DNA from 2 places in the Rubripirellula amarantea genome. Region 2 is predicted to be linked to the other one. Evidence: riboswitches for the same ligand, from Rfam matches in the RefSeq annotation. Region 2 holds a riboswitch; the other holds the start of a gene.
What was found. Region 2 has a riboswitch for cobalamin ahead of Pla22_RS14135 (DUF1559 domain-containing protein). Riboswitches for the same ligand answer to the same signal wherever they lie in the genome.

Region 1: linked by a shared signal. The riboswitch ahead of Pla22_RS12680 (DUF1559 domain-containing protein) and the one ahead of Pla22_RS14135 (DUF1559 domain-containing protein) in region 2 are both predicted to bind cobalamin.

Annotation. Positions count from the first base shown of each region.
Region 1 covers NZ_SJPI01000001.1:3,462,375-3,468,245, forward strand. The annotation lists gene Pla22_RS12660 (HEAT repeat domain-containing protein) at 1-203, shown strand, start outside; gene Pla22_RS12665 (sulfatase family protein) at 290-1,897, shown strand; gene Pla22_RS25950 (DUF1289 domain-containing protein) at 1,846-2,070, opposite strand; gene Pla22_RS12675 (DUF4465 domain-containing protein) at 2,209-3,093, opposite strand; gene Pla22_RS12680 (DUF1559 domain-containing protein) at 3,208-4,026, opposite strand; cobalamin riboswitch at 4,247-4,496, opposite strand; gene Pla22_RS12685 (PQQ-binding-like beta-propeller repeat protein) at 4,825-5,871, opposite strand, start outside.
Region 2 covers NZ_SJPI01000002.1:145,852-151,722, reverse strand. The annotation lists gene Pla22_RS14150 (Ig-like domain-containing protein) at 1-1,563, opposite strand, end outside; gene Pla22_RS14145 (nuclear transport factor 2 family protein) at 2,241-2,687, shown strand; gene Pla22_RS14140 (RluA family pseudouridine synthase) at 2,802-3,686, opposite strand; cobalamin riboswitch at 3,819-4,047, shown strand; gene Pla22_RS14135 (DUF1559 domain-containing protein) at 4,185-5,015, shown strand; gene Pla22_RS14130 (DUF4465 domain-containing protein) at 5,012-5,871, shown strand, end outside.

The DNA of each region.
Region 1 (5,871 bases), on a different contig from region 2:
TCTTATTGGAAGATCTGGATCATCCCTTGCGAGGCGTTTCCTGCAGTGCAGCGGAATTGATTGGCAAGATTGGGCCAGCGGCTCAAGCAGCCAAAGTGAAGTTAAGTGAAGTCGCCGCGAACAATGACGCCAAGAAAAAGATTGGCGACTATCACCGCGGTGGAGCGGCGGCGACAGCGTTGTTGAAGATTTCGGCTCCTTAGCAAACGCCGTTTCTTGGTGAGTGCCGTTTGTTCGCGATTGGTGCTTTTGTCATTCTCATTTTGCTTCCTCATCATTCTTGACTGTTATGCGTACTGTAAAAATCATCTTGCTGTTGGCGATGTGCGTTTTCGCTCGGACCGTATCGGCCGACAATCGTCCCAATATCCTTTGGATCTCATGCGAAGACATTTCGCCCAACCTCGGTTGCTACGGGGATCCTCATGCGATCACGCCGACGTTAGATCGTTTGGCGTCCGAGGGGACTCGGTTCACTCGCGCGTTCACACCGGCCGGAGTTTGCGCGATTGTTCGCAGCAGCATCATCACGGGCATGTACGCACCGACGATTGGATCGCAACACATGCGATCGGAGATCATTCCTCCGGCGAACGTGAAGGCGTTTCCAGAACTGTTACGAGCTGCAGGCTACTTCACCACGAACCGAAGTAAGACCGACTACCAATTCAATTCAACGCCGGCGATCTGGGATCGGCAAGGACCCAAGCACGAGGATTGGCGTGAACGCAAAGATCCCGACCAACCGTTCTTTAGCGTGATCAACTTTATCGAAAGCCATGAAAGTCAAATCCGTCACGGTGAAGCCAAGCACCGCAAAGTGGTGGAAACGATCGGGTCCGAGAACGCTCATGATCCGAACAAAGTCGGCGACACGATTCCTGAATACTTGCCCAACACGCCGGCCACGCGAAAGAACTGGGCGTGGTACCACGATAACATCACCCTTATCGACAAATTCACCGGTGATGTGCTTCAGCGGCTCGAAGATGATGGATTGACTGACAACACGATCGTCATTTTTTGGGGCGATCATGGCATGGGCCTGCCGCGTGGAAAGCGATGGCTCTATGACACCGGTACTTTGGTGCCAATGATTGTGCGTTGGCCGAAGTCGGTCGGCGATGATGTCGGCGAAGCACCTGGAACAGTCCGCGAAGATTTGGTGACAACGGTTGATTTGGCACCCACCATGCTCAGCCTAGCTGGAGTGGAAGTTCCTTCGTACATGCAAGGGCGAGTCATGATGGGCAAGAACCAAGGCGAAGAGCCGCCCTATTTGTTCTATCATCGCGATCGTATGGACGAGGTTTACGAGTTGCAACGCGCTGCTCGCGATCGTCGCTGGAAATACATTCGCAACTTTGAACCTGAAAAGCCGTACTCACAGCGGCTTGAGTACATGGACGATATGCCAGCGATGCAAGATTGGCGACGTTGGGCTGCCGCAGGTCGACTTTCCGGCGGCATGGAAAATTGGTTTCAGGTTCCTAAGCCGATCGAAGAGCTCTATGACACGAATAAAGATCCCTACGAGCTGAACAACTTGGCCGACCGCGCTGAATACGCGGATCGTATGTCGAGAATGCGAGCGGCAATGGAAGCGTGGCAGGAAGAGATCGCAGACACCGGAATGATTCCCGAGGCTGTGATGATGGAGGAAATGAAACCGGATGGGGTCACGCCCACAACGGAGAATCCCGAAATGGAAAGATCCGACAATCGCGTTTCCATTACCTGCCCGACCGACGGTTCATCGCTGGTTTACCGGACCAAGACCGACGATGGATGGAGCGACTGGACGCTTTACACAAAATCGTTTTCCCACGATGGTGCTGTGCAAGCTCAAGCTTGCCGCCTCGGTTTTTCGGACAGCGAAGTTGTCACGCTCGATTGACCTGCTTCCGCAACGCGCTGCGCCGCTGCGGCGACAATCGCTCGGCGGCATTCTTCGCTTGCCGACATCCAACCCGCGATCTCATCGCCGGTGCGTCCACATCCTACGCATACGCTCAGTTCACTGAGCACGCACTTTTCGATGCACGGGGATTTTACGTTGGGTTCTTGCATAAGAATTTGTTCAGGGGATGTCGCGTCATCGTAGATGCGTGTCAATAACAGGCCCAGTCGCCGCACGCCGGCAAATCTGGCAAGTGGCAAATTTGGCAAGTGGCGACCCGGGCTAGAACGTTTTCTTCTTGAAGGGCGTTATCGGTTCGAGACGCGATCACGTCTTTGGAATCGCAAAGCTCCTAGTATCAGGCTGCCAATAGCGATCACCGATAAAGTGGATGGCTCGGGCACGGCGGTGATCGTCAAATTGTCAAACGCAACGTATGTCGGTGTGTTGATTCCGAAATCCCCCGAGTCGCTAGATGCGAACGAAACGGCAACGGATCGTGCGTTGCGAATGCTCGTCAAATCAAACGTAGTCCAATCGCCAAGAATGTAGTCCTGGGAATTGTCTGCAAATGTAAAATCGGCCAGGTTTGCCGTCACGGATCCGATCGAATTGCCGCCGGCATTAAGCGAATCGAATCCCGTCAGCGTTATACGGAAGAAGTCGGCATCATTTCGCGATACACCGCCAAACCTCTTGGCGAATCCATCGCCATCTCGCATCGACAAGGCAGCGTACGTCGTGTTGGCGACGTCGACTGACAATAATTCGGAACCGTTGGGTAGATTAAAAAATGCTCCGCTTCCAAAAGCAACGGCGTAGGTACCGCCGGCTTGGACATTGCCGTTTCCGCTGGATCCACCGCCAGGGTATGCCGCGTATTGGTTGTTGAGTCCTGGACTCGAGCTATTGATAACGTTGCTGTAACTCCACCCGCTCCAGAAGTCGAAGGATGGAAGGTAATCGCCATTGTAGCTGTTGCTAAATCGCACTCCTTTGCTGTTCCAGCCTGTTGAGTTGGTGCTGCCGGAGCCATCGTTACCGTTGTAGTACGATCCGCCACCATCTGGACTTGATCCCGTGAAGGCACCAAGTTCTTCAAAGTCGACCACCACTGCAGCCATCGAATAGCGAGGCATGGCGATCGTGGCTGACAAACTAATTAGGGTCACAGCAATCAGTGAAAGTTTCATGGAACGTTGTTCTTCTATGTGAGGAGGAATTGGGTCTAACCCTCGCAAGGGTTCTCGGTAGTGACCGAGGCCACGAGTCTCATGAAAGTTGGTCGAGACGCGTGGCCTCGTTCACTACGGTGCGTATTGCGCGGTCTCCCCTTTTGCGATCGTGATCAGTTTTCCGAGCAAAGACTTGTCAATCGATTCGGTCATGAACAATGTTCGGCCGTCTATGAACAGGACCATCGCACCACCAGGGTGCAGACTGCGGATCTCGTTGTCGCCAACCCACGCTTCGTGATCGTTGATTCCCCATGCTTGCACGAACACATTGCGACCGTTGATCCATTCGCTATCGGGGCCGCCCACGTCTTCGGCAACGGCCAGCGTGTTGGTGAGGCCATCGCGGATTGCGCGAAACGAAATTATTTTGTCGTAAAGAAAGCAGCCGTCGCTTGGATCGGTATCGACGATACGTTCACCGTAGAGACCGCCGTAGTCCGTTTGCCCACGAATCAGGTTTCGGTCGGGCGCCGTCGGGCACTCATACATAGCTACGCGAGTTTGGGCTGCGACTCGATTTCGTTCGGAATCAAACGGTAGCGAAAAGTCGATGGAATCATGAAGAGATTGTTGTTCAATGAAAGGCAGTAGGAACGCGGACCAAGCGAATTGACGATGTGTTGGCGGGGCCATGAATCCTCGCCATTCGATGCACCCAGTGGGCAGGGATCGGTGTGCGTTGTGATACGCGTGAAGGGCCAACCCAATTTGTTTGAGGTGGTTCTTGCACGTGGTCTTTCGTGCTGCCTCGCGCGTCGCCTGGACTGCGGGCAAAAGCATCGCCACCAAAATGCCAATGATGGCGATGGAAACCAACAATTCGATCAGGGTGAAGCCCCGGGAACGGTGGCATTTTCGGACGAACGGGTGCGCGGGCAGGGATGACATGGCGAGTGCAGTTGTCGCACCCGCCGCGATCGTGTTGGCAGACCGGTAGCCCAAATCACTGTCGAATCAACAGCGACTCAATCAAACAGGTGTGCTTTGCGAACGAAGACGAACGACAACTGATGGGGAGGGATGCTTTTGGCAAATCGATTCAAGCCAAGGGGGCAAAAACCCGGCAATGGATTTCAATCGCAACGATTGCCCCAATCCAAGAGGGCACGACATCGTCTTGTTCAAGGTAGGTCTTCTGACTCGCTACCTTTTCCGATCGCTCGCAGCCTTCTCGTTCGCCACCGAGGTAATTCCACGGCGGAAAACAATGACTCTTCGTAAGAAGGAGCGACGGATGCAATTGCGTTAGCAATCGCGGGCAGCATACAGCGGCTGGACCGTCCCGGAATTTCACCGGAGTTCCCTGTTAAATCGTTTGCCAGAACGCAAACGAGATCACCTTGAACGTCGAGAAGCATAGCAGCGACGAACCACTCGTCAAGCCGCAATCGTGACCGTGTCTGGGTTTCACTGTCCTCAGGTTCATCCCACCGCCCGGCGACTTAATTCCGCCGACCCAGCGACCATTCAATCGCTTTTGAATTGCGGTTTTTCGCTTCCTAATACTTGCCGTTCGCACGCCAGCGCACGTGCTTGGCTTCGTTCTTTACTGAACTCCATAGCGTAGGATCGGCGACCTAGCACCTGAACGTTTTTGCATCCAACCGTTTTGCCATCGAGCGTCTCTTGCATCATACGTCGATTGCATCGAGACGCTTAAGCATGCTGAACCAAGTTCAAACGCTTTCAATCTTGCAAATCAATGCAAGCCGCTTCTTCGGTGCTGCGGACGTAGAGCCGCCCATTGCTGAAGGCTGGCGTGGACCAACACTTGCCTCGCACGACATCCGCTCTCGCAAGTTCGACGTATTCATCCGGGCGGGCCGAGACGATGACGACTTCTCCGGCATCCGAAAGAGCAACGATTTTGTTTCCGACTTGGATGCAGTTCCCAGGTCCAAATCCGCCCTTCTTCCATTTGATTTCACCCGTTGCCAAGTTGACGCACTGAAGCGGAGCTCGGCCGTACTTCTTGAATTCGAAAATTCCGTACAAGTGTCCATCGTGAACAACAGGCGTGCTCCAGTGGTTCATTAATTCATTCGCTTTAAACCAAAGTTCGGTTGCTTCTGCTTTTTCCGTTACCTTGAAGAGACCGGCGCCGACGCCATAGCCGGCTGAGCAATAGACCCGGTCACCCTCAACTACAGGGGAAGCCGCGGTCGATGTGCTAAACGGAAACTTCGCTCGCCAAATCTCTTCGCCTGATTGAACGTCCACTGCCACCAACCCCGACGTTACGAAGAAAACGATCTGCTTTCGATCGTTAATTTCAGCCAAGCAAGGAGTCGCGTGAGTGATTGTTTCGTCGCCGGATTTCCAAAGAACTTGCCCATCGTCTTTGTTGAATGCCAAGAACGATTGGCCAGCTCCACCGCCACCGACGATCACGGAGTTCCCATCGACGATCGGGCTCGATGCGTTTCGCCAAGGAATGTTGCGACCTTCGAACTCAGCCTCGATGTCACGTTTCCAAAGCGATTGGCCCGTTTCGGCATCAAGGCAGTGCAATGTCATGAACGCGTCGTATGCGAAGACGCGATCGCCGGAAATGGTGGGTGTCCCGCGAGGTCCATCACCGCCTCGGTTGTCCGGTGCACCGGCATCACCACCGCCGCGTCCGTACTTGATCGAACCAAGTTGAGCTTCCCAAAGTTTCTTGCCGGTGTTGGCGTCCAACGCCAAGCAGACCTCGTGTTCTTGTTCCCCCACAAGCGTGATCGCGCGGCCATC
Region 2 (5,871 bases):
GTCTTCCACCGTCAACTTGAATTGACTCACCACGCTATCGCTGGAATCGGCGACCGCGATGTTGATCAAGACCTCTCCCACGAGTCCTTCTTCTGGGATCACCGTCACTGTGTCCTGAGTGACCGACACGGTCGCGGGTGCAAGAATTTGTGGTTCTGCTTCACCAAGCCGTAGTGGTTCGTCGTAGATGCTACTATCAAGCACGGCAATTAACTGCTCGGTGCGACTTGCTGTTGCATCCTCGCCCAACCACTCAATCAACTCGCCGTCGGGCAACAGAAAGAAAGACGTGCCGTTGTCACCAAAAAACCACTTTTCGTTCAGGCCTGTTAAGTTGAAGAGTTCGTCACTACCGTACCTGAGTCCATAAGTGGAACGAATCTCATGAAGATGATTCGCAACGGTCGCAAAGCCAACATATTGCAGCGAATCAGTGTCTTCGAGATCGAACACTGTGATGGGTAGTTCGATTGCTCGCTCGTTGAGCAAAAGCGTTTGATCGTCGAACGACGACGTGATTACGGGAACGTCGTTGACCGATTCGATATTGAGTGTCAACGTGACCAGACCGCTGCTATTTTCGCCGTCGCTCACTTCGTAGATGACGAAGTCGGTTCCAAAAAAGTCTTCCTGTGGATCATAAAGATATTGTTTGCCGTCCACGCTAAGCGTCCCAAACTCGGGCTGATGAACGATCGTGATCACCAGCGATTCCAGGTCGCTATCGGGATCATAAATCTGGGACGAGATATCGAGCACGACCATGCTATCTTCGGCAAGCTGTGTTTCTACCAACCCAGGTTGCGGTGGCGCCACCAGGATTTCGATTTCAATGTCCTGTTGTTTTCGATTCTCATGGTCGTGATCGGCCCCCAGCGAGCTGAAGAAAAGTGTCACATCACCAGGCCCCACCACGTCTTTTAGCATCGCACGCATCTGTCGATCGCTGAGCTTGAAGTAACCTGTGGAATCCACGTTGGGTGACAGATCAATCCAGGTCAACTCGCCGTCCTGTTCCACGCCGATGTAGACCGAATCATCGCTGCCAGCAAAATTGATCTTGCCTTCGATGCCAAGGTCAAACGTCTTTTCATCGCGAACACCAGATTGATCTGGGTCGGTGTCGTTAGCTAAACGAAAAGTGACTTGTGTACTGTTTCGACCAATCGCATTGATGAGTTGCAGAGCGTCTCGCGCGGTTACTCCGTCGGATCCGGTGACATCAAAATAGAAGTCGCGTGGCGGTTCGGTTTCTTCTGCATTGACGCTCGATTGTTCCCCATCGTTGCTGGCGGTGATCCTGGCGATCTGATTGATAATGTTCAACGCGTCCAACGCGGAAATCGTCAGGTCGTTATTCACATCCAGCGGATTGCCGGGATTCTGAAGATCACCCGCGAGTAACTCGCGACGATCGAGTTGCTCGTATCGAAGAGATCGTTTTCCGGTTGACCTTATTTTGCTCCCACGCCTCCTTGCCGCCCGCTGGATACCGCGACGTGTGGGGTCGCCCTCGGAAGCCTGACAAGCGAGTTTGGATGAAAAGGGGAGCCAAGTTTTCATGGCAAAAGCCGATGCAGGTGGGTTCGAATTGAAATAAGCCGTCCATGGGGCAACCTCTGATTCCCTGGCGTATTGAGCCTCTGCCCCCCAAGTTACCATAGATCGACTCATTACCGACCCCAGGAGAAGGGTTTGGTCCGAATGAACTTGGACAGTCCTTAGATGGATGGCTGATCTGGCCGAGGGCGGGTCCTCGACGCACATCCTTGGACCAACCTGATGTCACTGGCCATAGCAGGAACTCCGAATGAAATTCAAAAGGCATCAACGCACAACGAAAGAATGAAAACGGATACCAATCACAGCCCGAACGGTTGAACCGACGAACCTCGGTACGACTCATTTTTCCTGCTGGAGAAACATGTTGGACAGGTATGACGGACAGGCATGGTGCACAAACATGCTGGGCCGTTCGATTGACTGGCATCGTGATATGGACTGGCATGAACGAGCGGCGTTCACGAAGACCGATTGCGATCACGCGAAGGTCAAGCGAGCGAGTACACGGGCTTGGTTCGATGAATTCGCTTAGTTCGCCACATCGTGTCGCTTGATTAGCTAAAATGCACTTCAACGCTTTTCCGGAGTAGCTTGTACCGCGTCATGAACCGGACTGCTTCACCGATCTACGATCGAACCACTTTGCCATCTGTTGGACCTGAACAAAGAACGATGCAATGCAACCCGATGAAGAGTCTTTAAGTCCGAGGGAGCTCATTTACCGCGCGTTCCTGTTCCGATGGATCAAGAACGGTTGGGAATCTCGATCATCGGTTTGCGTTTCAGATTACTTTCACCCCGAATGTGTCGTTACGGGCATGGCCCCGGTTGTCTTGGAAGGTGTGGATCAAGTTCAAGCCGCCTATCAGTCTCTGCACGCTCGCGTTGAACATTGCCACGCCGAGACAAGCTTCATGTTGATCCGCGATGAATCGTTTTCGCTGGTGATGGAACTGCAAGGCGTCCACCGCGACACTGGCAAAGACGTTGTGATTGAAGTGGGTGTTCACGGACGGCTCAAAGACGATCTTGTCTTTCAGTGCCACAACGTTGTGGACTATACGAGTATGTACGCAAAACTCGGCATCCTCGATGCTACGAAACTGCAAGACGAACTGGGTTGACGCCGGTGCTCGGTGCGGACTTACGACATCTCGTGCCGTTAGGCACTCAAGAACCGCACGTCACATGGCTCGCACAGATCTCTTGCAGTTCATTTTGAAAACTCAGTTTTTCAATCATCCATGTTCCTGCCAACCCTCTCGTCCAGCGGCAACCGTCACGACCGATCCACTGATGGGGTGAGTGAACGTCAAGGATTGCGCGCGTAAGAAATACCCGCCGTCTCCCGGCAAGCCGGGATTGATGGCTCGAGGGATTCCACCGGTGTCGTATAGCGGATCGCCGACCAACCGATGGCCGATGGAGGCGAGATGAATTCGAATTTGATGAGGACGACCGGTGTGAAGGTCAACCTCAAACAGAGTTGTTGACTCGTAGCGTTCAACGACGCGGGCGACGCTACGCGATGGCTTGCCGGAATCGTTCGCGGCGTGGACCTTGCCGAGTCGCGGATGATCGACGGGACCAATCGGAGTCTGGATGTCGTAGATGTCCTCGGCTGCAACGCCACTGGCCAAGGCCGAGTATTGCTTTAGCACGTTCGGCCAGTCGTTCGAAAGCGTTGTTGCAGTCATGGAATCAAGAGCCATCATCACGAGACCCGACGTGCAGCGTCCGAGTCGATGCAAGGGACTGGCACTAGGAAAATCCTTTCGCACGAGATTCAACAACGTGTGATCAAGGAACCCACCGCCGGGTAGCGTCGGAAGGCCACTGGGTTTGTCGACGACCAGCAAACGATCGTCTTCAAACTCGATGGAATAGCGAAGCGGTACATCCGCCTCGATCCACCCCGGACGGTTCCACACCAACCGGTCGCCGGGTCGACACTCTGTATCAACCCGAGCAACGTTTTCGTTGACCGTTACCTCACCTTGCTCAATTCGTTCTCGCCACTGGACGGCCGTCGAATGATCAAAACGGTCGGCTAAGAACGAGAGGACCGATTGGCCTCGGGCACGGGAAGGAATTTGGATTGAGTAGCTGTATCCGTCGTTCAAAGGACCAGTCGCATTTACGGGGGGATTGCTCGCTGAAGATCGACGTTTTCGGTGGTTTGCAGGCCAAGACCAGCGGCCTGCCCCTGTTCTTTGAAGCTTGCCCTTTGACACTTCACAGGTCGGTGGTTACCTTTGCGACGAACGATTCTTGGTGCTGGGCGCGTTCATGAAAACCCGTCCAGGAACAGGGAACTTCGGTGAGATTCCGAGACGGCCCGGCCGCTGTGTGCGTTGTGGTGACGAGTAAATTGTTACCGCCCTGACTTCATTCTGATAGCCATTGCAGAGATTTATCTCGGCGAGAAGGCGAAGCATGGGGAACGACGCGAGTCAGAAGACCTACCACTGATCGGACGCGAGGTGACCTTCTAGGGTGAGGTCCGTGTCGAACACGTGTCGTTGGAAATCAGTCGCTGCCCGAATGCAGAGATCTCGACTTGCTTTCTGCAACCGTAACCACTGAAGATTCCTTCCCTTCTTCGCCGGATCGAAACGTTGGTGTCCCGATCAGCCAGCTTCGAATCACGCCCTCAATGCGCAGGCGGCTTCACGCTTATTGAGTTGCTGGTGGTGATTGCCATCATCGGAACTCTCGTTGGACTGCTATTGCCAGCAGTGCAGGCGACTCGCGAGGCGGCTCGGAAGATGCAGTGTCAAAACAACCTGCATCAAATCGGGATTGGAATCCACAACTACCACGCCGCGTTTAAACGGTTCCCACCCGGTGGATTAGAAGTGCGGCCCACCGTCCCCAACGGAAAGCAATTCGCTTGGTCGGCGATGATCTTGCCGTTCATTGAAGAACCGGGTGCCTACCAAATGATCGACTTCAACGTTCCCTTCGACGACGCTGTCAACGCGGACGCGGCATCGCAAGTGATTGAAACGTTTTTGTGTCCAAGCACACCGTCATCGGCTCGCACCAGTGGCGATGGACGCAGCCAAGGACGCGGAGCGACCGACTACGGCGGCATTTATGGGGAACGTGTCACGGCCGTCAATGATCCGCCGAGAGGATTTTTCGTTCATGAACTGGCACTTCGTTTTCGGGACATTACCGACGGAACTTCTCGCACGATTGCAGTGTCCGAAGATGCCGCCTTTCGTGACGGCCAGTGGATCAATGCGTGGAACTTGTTCGACCAAGCCTTCCCAATCAACCAAGCCCCTGACTTTGAAAACGACATGCGGAGCTTTCACCCGCAAGGAGTGCAAGCTTTATTCGCCGACGGATCGGTCACCTTCCTTAATGATTCCATCGACCTTGAACTCCTTGCCGCTCTTTGCACACGCAACGGCAACGAATCTCTTCCGGATCTACAACCTTGAACCGAATTTCTAAACTACAAAAATCACGACGACCAATTCAACGACGGCGACTAATCACCGAGCTACTTGAAACTCGGAATTTGCTGGCAGGTCCCTATGCGCCCGCGGCCGGGCAAGTGGGTTCCGAAGCGATCAACGCGGGCAGTAACCTGATCGCCGCCTGGGCAACCGGGGTCGCCAATTACACCCCAGGATCAAACGTCAGCGAAGACTTTCAAACCCCCGAGAACGCAACGGGACCGAGCGACCCGCTCGAAGGCGACGACAGCCCCATTCCTGACACCGTCACACTTGGCGATGGCGGTGAGATCACGCTCACGTTTGACGATCCTATTCGTGACGGCATCGGAAACGACTTCGCAGTATTTGAAAACAGTTTCAGTGACACGTTTCTTGAACTCGCCTTTGTCGAAGTCAGCACCGACGGAATTAATTTCGTTCGCTTTGACAACGAATCGCTAACGCCGGCCCCGGTTGAGGCCTTCGGAAGCCTTGACCCTACCGACATCAACGGCCTAGCGGGAAAATACCGCGGCGGTTTTGGCGTGGGGTTTGACCTGGCCGATTTGGGGCTCGACAAAGTCACGTACGTTCGAATCGTCGATATCGTTGGCGATGGATCATCAACCGATACCAGCGGCAACCCAATCTACGATCCGTTCCCAGGAACTGGCTCGGCCGGCTTTGACCTTGATGCCGTCGCTGTTATTCACCAGTACGCTATGGCTCGTGATGTTGTCGACTTCGAAACTCTTGGCGCGAGTCTTCCCACCAACAGCTTCTTCAACGGACCTACTGCCAACGGAAATCCATCGACCGGTGAATTTGGTGACGCGGTTGTGATCGGATCATTCAC